One region of the Sporosarcina sp. NCCP-2331 genome, then DNA from elsewhere that is predicted to be linked to it. Evidence: riboswitches for the same ligand, from Rfam matches in the RefSeq annotation. Region 1 holds a riboswitch; the other holds the start of a gene.
The links. Region 1 has a riboswitch for FMN ahead of ribD (bifunctional diaminohydroxyphosphoribosylaminopyrimidine deaminase/5-amino-6-(5-phosphoribosylamino)uracil reductase RibD). Riboswitches for the same ligand answer to the same signal wherever they lie in the genome.

Region 1 (3,419 bases):
AGACGGCTATGATATTTTGCAGAAGGTCGGCGGTTTGGAATTAGCTGCAATGGCAGGGGCGATGCTGGCGGCAGCAACAAATCGCGTGCCGATTATTCTGGACGGTTTTATTTCTACAGCTGCAGCCTGTGTAGCAGAGCGGCTTGGAAAAGGAACAGTGAATTATATGCTGCTGGGTCATCAATCGATGGAACCGGGACATCAAAAAGCATATAGCTATCTGGGGAAAGAGCCGATTGTATCACTGAGCATGCGTCTTGGAGAAGGAACTGGAGCAGCGGTTGCCTTTGGAGTGATCCAGTCTGCTGTGCGTATGGTGAATGAAATGGCCACTTTTGAAAGCGCAGGCGTTTCAGCTAAAAGCGAATAGAAAAACAGGAAGGTGTTTACATACACTTTCCTGTCTTTTTCGGTGTGGACAAAGATTTGTAACACTTTGTAAAAAATATCGAGTTTTTTTGATTTTACTTTTAAGAAAATGATATAGTTAGAAGTATACAGTAATCAACTTATCATTAATTGTGAAACATAAGCAGAAAAGGAGAACGGATCTTATGACGAAAGAAGCCCATATTGTATCGTCTGATACACACAGCCGCTCGGCGTCTGCCTTCTTCTCAGATATTAAATCATTGATTAAAGGACCTGTCCTTATCGCGAATGTATTACCGGTTTTTGCTGGTTTCTGGCTGGCACTTTATTTTTCTGGAATGACTCTTGCGGGGAACTGGACAATGTTCTGGCTGACGATGATCGGCAGCACGTTCCTGATGGCAGGGGCGCTGGTGATGAATAACTGGTACGATTCAGACATCGATACCTTTATGGAAAGAACGCAGCAGCGGCCGACAGTTACAGGGAATTTTCAACTGAAAACGGTATTAAATATCGGAATGATATTATCTGGGATTGGTATGTTATTGTTGTTATTCACGACTTTTGAAGCAGCACTTTATGCATTTATCGGCTGGTTCACGTATGTAATTCCCTATACGATGTGGTCTAAACGTAAGTATACATTAAATACTGTAATCGGAAGTGTTTCAGGTGCAGTGACACCTTTAATCGGCTGGGCTGCAATCATGCCCGCCAATCATATTGTGCCGATCGTACTGTTCGCTATTTTATTTATTTGGCAAATGCCTCATACTTTTGCAATTGCGATGAAGAAATACGATGATTATAAAGCGGCAAATGTGGCGATGCTTCCAGTCGTCAAAGGCTTTGATTTTACTAAGCGTCAGATGCTGAATTACGTACTGTGCCTGCTGCCGCTGCCGTTTTTACTGCCAATGTTCGGGACAGCTTTCCTTGTGGTTGCCACCTTGATGAATCTCGGGTATATCGGTGCCAGTATTTATGGATTTTATGCAAAAGATAATTACCGATGGGCAAATGTTATGTTTTTATATTCAGTAAATTATATGACACTGCTGTTTGCGATGATGATTTTGCTGACATTTTAATTTCGATTTGAAGACTTCTCTTGCCTTATCGGCATAAGAGAAGTTTTTTCTATCTCACTGCTCTGCGAAAAGAACTGTGCACTAGGTATTTTCAACTGAATAAGTATTCAGATATTGTCTTTTCTTAATTGGGTATGCTAGACTCGTAGGTAATCGAATAAGTTTCCTTCGGGGCAGGGTGGAAGTCCCTACCGACGGTGATGAGCTTACGAGCTCTTAGTCCGTGACCCGGATGCTATTAAGCAGAAGGTGGATTTGGTGAAACTCCAAAGCCGACAGTTACAGTCTGGATGAGAGAAGGAACAGTGCGTTTTTTAAATTTGTCATTTATAACGCTTATTTTGTCATGGTCACAAGCCCCGCATTTTTACTCTGCGGGGTTTTTTTCATTGATAATGTCACAGAGGAATACAGCAAGTTGGAGTGTGTTGCAGTGAATCAAGACTTTATGGAAATGGCGCTGAAGCTTGCAGAAAATGTTGCAGGTCAGACGTCTCCCAATCCGCCGGTCGGTGCTGTTTTGGTGAAAGACGGCCGAGTGATCGGGATGGGTGCGCATATGCAGGCAGGTGAAAGTCATGCAGAACGTATTGCGCTGGATATGGCGGGCGAAAAAGCGAAAGGTGCTGATTTGTATGTCACGCTGGAGCCGTGTTCCCATACCGGCAGAACCTCTCCGTGTGCAGATGCAATAATCCAAGCAGGTGTCTTACGTGTATTTGTCGCGATTTCGGATCCTAATCCGCTGGTAGCAGGCAAAGGCATGGAACGTCTGCGAGCCGCGGGTATACAGGTACAGGATGGCCTGTGCAGCAAACAGGCACAGAAACTGTATGAATCATTTTTTCATTTTATTCGAACAAAAACACCTCATGTGACAATGAAAACAGCGATGACAATTGACGGTAAAATTGCAACTTCTGCAGGAGACAGTAAATGGGTGACGAGTGAGCAGGCAAGGCTCGATGTCCATCTGCTTCGTCATTCCCAAGATGCGATTTTAGTAGGCGTTCAAACTATACTTCATGATAACCCTCTTCTCACCACCAGACTGCCCCAAGGTGGAAAACATCCTATTCGAGTTATTTTAGATACCTGGCTGCGAACACCAGAACACAGTCAGGTGATTCAAAACAGTGAGACTTCCACATGGATTTTTTGCGGAAAAGATGCAGATCCGCAGCGTGAAAATTTATTTACACAGCCTCATGTTCAAGTGATCCGTATGCTCAAAACTGATCTTGTCATCGGAGAAATTCTCTTGGAGCTTGGCTTGCGGGATGTCATGACACTGTTAGTTGAAGGCGGTGCAGCGGTCAATGCTTCCTTTGTCAAAGCACGCGCTGTACAGAAAGTGATTTGTTATATGGCGCCTAAATTGCTTGGTGGCCGGGATTCGCTGACACCGGTCAGCGGGTTGAATCCGCGTATGATGAATGAAGCTCTCAACCTGATTTTCGAAAGCGTGGAACTAATCGGTCCCGATATCAAAATAACAGCCATACCGAAAGTGGTGGATTGAGCAGTGTTTACAGGAATTATTGAAGAAATTGGTTCAGTCAAAAGCGTACGTCCCGATTCCCAATCGATGACTCTGACAATTGCTGCCTCGAAAGTACTGACAGATGTTCATCTCGGTGACAGCATCGCGGTAAACGGTGTCTGTCTGACGGTAACAGAGTTTACAGGCAGTCAGTTTTCGGCTGATGTGATGCCGGAAACCGTATCGTCTACATCTCTGTGCCAGCTGACAGCCGGGAGCAGAGTGAATTTAGAACGTGCACTTGCTGCAAACGGACGATTTGGCGGTCATTTTGTCACCGGCCATATAGACGGAGTAGCTGTGATACGTGAGAAGAGAACTGTCGATAATGCCCTTTATATCAGGCTTGCATTGCCCGAAAAATATGAACCTTATTTGCTTAACAAAGGCTCGATTTCATTAGACGGAAC
Region 2 (3,419 bases), on a different contig from region 1:
AATCGATTACTTCCGCAAGCAGGCGACAATGAAAAAACATACGGATCTTCATTTTGATTGGGAAGCACAGCAGCTTGAATCAGCAGATCGATTGCCTGAACAGCTGGTAGAAATGGATGAAGAGACACAATTGGTGTTGGAAGAACTGCATCAATGCACTGGTGATCAAAAAATGGTTATCCTGATGCGTTTCTTCCAAGATCTAAGCATTGCAGAAACGGCTGAAGTGCTTGGGTGGACTGAAGCAAAGGTGAAAACTACCCAGCATCGTGCGGTTAAGGCGCTGAAAGACAAAGTGGAAGCGCGTTCGGTGGGAAAGGGGCGATTATATGAGTAATGATCAGTGGAATGAAGACAAGATTAAAAAGTCATTACGCAATATGCCTGAGATTTCAGATCACCGCTCGAAAGAAGAAATATTGCAACGACTGAAAAACGACACGAGACTGAGCGAAGAATTACAGCCGAAAAGGAAACAGAAGAAACCAAAATGGCCGCCGATTCTTGCGGCAGTGGCAGCAGTTTTTTTGCTAAGTATTTTGATTCCAACTTTTCTTAATCAATCGAGTCAAGTATCGATGGATAAAGCGGTAACGGAGAGAGACAAAATGGATGATTCCCAATTGGATAACAGTGCGGAGTCAGCCCAAAGTCTTCCTGCTGAAACTTTTCAAATCCCTGAAGAGGAATCAGCCGCATTCTCAAGAAAATTCACGGGGGCACCGCCGCATTATGCGGTCTACCTGTCTGATGTAAAAGATTACACGGCATTTCATATCGGGCTTGCCACCAATCAAGCCACAATTGTCCCGATAACTTTCCTGATTCCAAATGAACAGATTGGGGCTGATCTGGGAATCGAGCCGGATGCGGTCGCATTGTATAACCGGTATGCGGGGGAAATCGATGAAGATTCACTCGGCTTTACTTCTTATCATCCTTATAAAGCGGATATTTCATCAAATGGGAATCAGGTTCTTATGAAGTTGTTTGACAAGCATTCCTATGACATGGGGAGTGCCGCGTTAGAAATGCTAAAACTTTCTGTCCAGGATACATTTTACGGCTTCGATGAAGTCCAATTTCTGAAAGAAGACGGCTCTCCGATTACTTTCGATCAAGCAGGAGAAGCAAGTGAGCCTGCGAAAATTAGCGGAAACAAGTCGCGGCAGGCCTATTACCGGTTCACTCAGGATAATGGCGAAGAACTGCTGTCATCGGATTTTGGAAAAACCTTTGATAGCGCGGAACAAGCACTGGCAGCTATGAAGGAAAATCCGAATGATGTGTATTCGAGTGTTATTCCCGAAGGCATAGATTTTACGGTAACCGAAAATAAGGAATTGCTGCAAGTGAAATTTACCGGGCCGTTGAATATAGAGCATTTAGAAATGGAAGATGCTATGCAGATGATTGAAGGGATTCTGCTGACTGCTGCAAGCTTCAATCTGCAAGTTGAATTTGAACAAGTGGTGCAAGAGCAGTGGAGCGATTTTGACTTTACAAAACCGCTGCCCAAGCCGATTGGAGCCAATCCTAAATTTCTTATTCTCGAATAATTCTGTTTTGTAGACGCCAGTAGTTTACAAAACAGTTTTTTTTAGATACAATAGGAGTATAACTTAATATTGATTCATCTTCGGGGCAGGGTGTAATTCCCGACCGGCGGAAATGAAATAGTTTTCTATTTTTAGCCCGCGAGCTTAACAGCTGATTCTGGTGAGATTCCGGAGCCGACAGTATAGTCTGGATGGGAGAAGGTGAAGGTGCAGCCATCTTTTTGTGTACGCAAAAAATGGTGCTTGTTTACACACGGATAAATCTCAGGATTTCATCTGTTATTAACAATGCATTTAAATCTCCCTAAAGCATAGTTGCTTTAGGGATTTTTTAGCGAAGCAGCAGATGTGCGGCCCTTTCCTCTTTTGAAGTGAATCGCAAAAGGAGAGAGGAACAAATGAATAGCAAGAAGTTACACAAATTGATTTTGATCGCAATACTGGGGAGTATCTCAACCGTTTTAATGCAGTTTAACTTCCCGCTGCCTGCAATGCCTGGATTCCTGAAAATTGATTTCAGTGAAATCCCAGCAGTCATGGCAATTATGACGATGGGGCCGGTTGCAGGAATTGGAGTGGAATTACTGAAGAACGTGATGCACTGGTTTTTATCCGGAAGCCCGACCGGCGTGCCGGTTGGTGAAATTGCAAACTTTATGACAGGCGTACTGTTCATCATGCCGATTTACTGGATTTTTATGAAATATCGTTCGGCAAAAGGCCTGGCTGCAGGATTGATTGCAGGCACAACCGCTATGGCCGTAGGAATGAGCTTATTGAATTACCTGGTGTTCCTGCCGATGTACACATATTTCTTAGGCATGCCGGCAGTAACAGGAAATGCGCTTTATCAAATGATTATTCTCGGAATCTTGCCTTTTAACCTGATCAAAGGTGTTATATTACTGGCAATTTCGTTAATGCTATATAGAAGCATGGAAAAATGGATTCTTCAGCAGCAGAAAAAACTGCTCGCATAATATATGAAACAGCAGCCTCCTTTATATTAATAGAGGAGACTGCTGTTTTTAGTTTTTACTGAAGAAAGGGTGTGATCGCTTGTCAAAAGGATTATTTCATCATGTGGAGATATATGTCTCAGATCTAGAAAAATCAATTCAATTTTGGGGTTGGTTATTAGAGGAATTAGGTTGCAGTCTCTATCAGGAATGGGAACAGGGGAGAAGTTGGAAAATACATGATACATACATCGTTTTTGTACAGACAGAAGAACGCTTTATGGATGTGCCATACCATAGATGCCGGACAGGTTTAAACCATTTGGCCTTTCACGCTGATTCGCGTCAACATATCAATTATATTATCGGAAAACTAAAAGATAAAGGAATTTCCGTCCTTTACCCTGAACAACATCCGTATGCCGGAGGAACAGAACATTACGTCGTTTACTTCGAAGACCCAGATAGAATAAAAGTGGAACTAGTCGCTCCTTAAGAAGAAGGTAATGTCACTGGGTAATAAGCAATCAGTTAAGGTTACGTGACAAGTATTCAGATAAATAAAAAACAACACATCCATTACTCTGGAAGTGTTGTTGATTACGAATCAATCTTCATATTTTAAGGGATCGCCTTCGAAAGGGTCATCCGCTATTTTAATCGAATCAGTAGGACAGCCATCGAACGCATCTTCGAGATCCTCCATCAGTTCTTCTGGAACTTCAGTGTTTCCCGTGTTATCATCTAAAATAACAAACGCGATTCCCTCATCATCATAATCGTAGATATCCGGTGCCGCAGCTCCGCAGGCTCCGCAGGCTATACATGTATCCTGATCTACAATTGTATATTTTTTTTCAGACATTGTCTTTCTCCCTTCCCGTTCACTCAACCTATTTTG

Region 2: another riboswitch for FMN. It lies ahead of NCCP2331_RS08910 (ECF transporter S component); the one in region 1 lies ahead of ribD (bifunctional diaminohydroxyphosphoribosylaminopyrimidine deaminase/5-amino-6-(5-phosphoribosylamino)uracil reductase RibD).

Annotation. Positions count from the first base shown of each region.
Region 1 covers NZ_BRCD01000027.1:6,810-10,228, forward strand. Annotated here, with positions in the region: gene cobT (nicotinate-nucleotide--dimethylbenzimidazole phosphoribosyltransferase) at 1-370, shown strand, start outside; gene cyoE (heme o synthase) at 555-1,466, shown strand; FMN riboswitch at 1,627-1,772, shown strand; gene ribD (bifunctional diaminohydroxyphosphoribosylaminopyrimidine deaminase/5-amino-6-(5-phosphoribosylamino)uracil reductase RibD) at 1,900-2,988, shown strand; gene ribE (riboflavin synthase) at 2,992-3,419, shown strand, end outside.
Region 2 covers NZ_BRCD01000012.1:60,245-63,663, forward strand. Annotated here, with positions in the region: gene NCCP2331_RS08900 (sigma-70 family RNA polymerase sigma factor) at 1-337, shown strand, start outside; gene NCCP2331_RS08905 (GerMN domain-containing protein) at 330-1,559, shown strand; FMN riboswitch at 1,632-1,766, shown strand; gene NCCP2331_RS08910 (ECF transporter S component) at 1,958-2,539, shown strand; gene NCCP2331_RS08915 (VOC family protein) at 2,619-3,014, shown strand; gene NCCP2331_RS08920 (ferredoxin) at 3,126-3,383, opposite strand.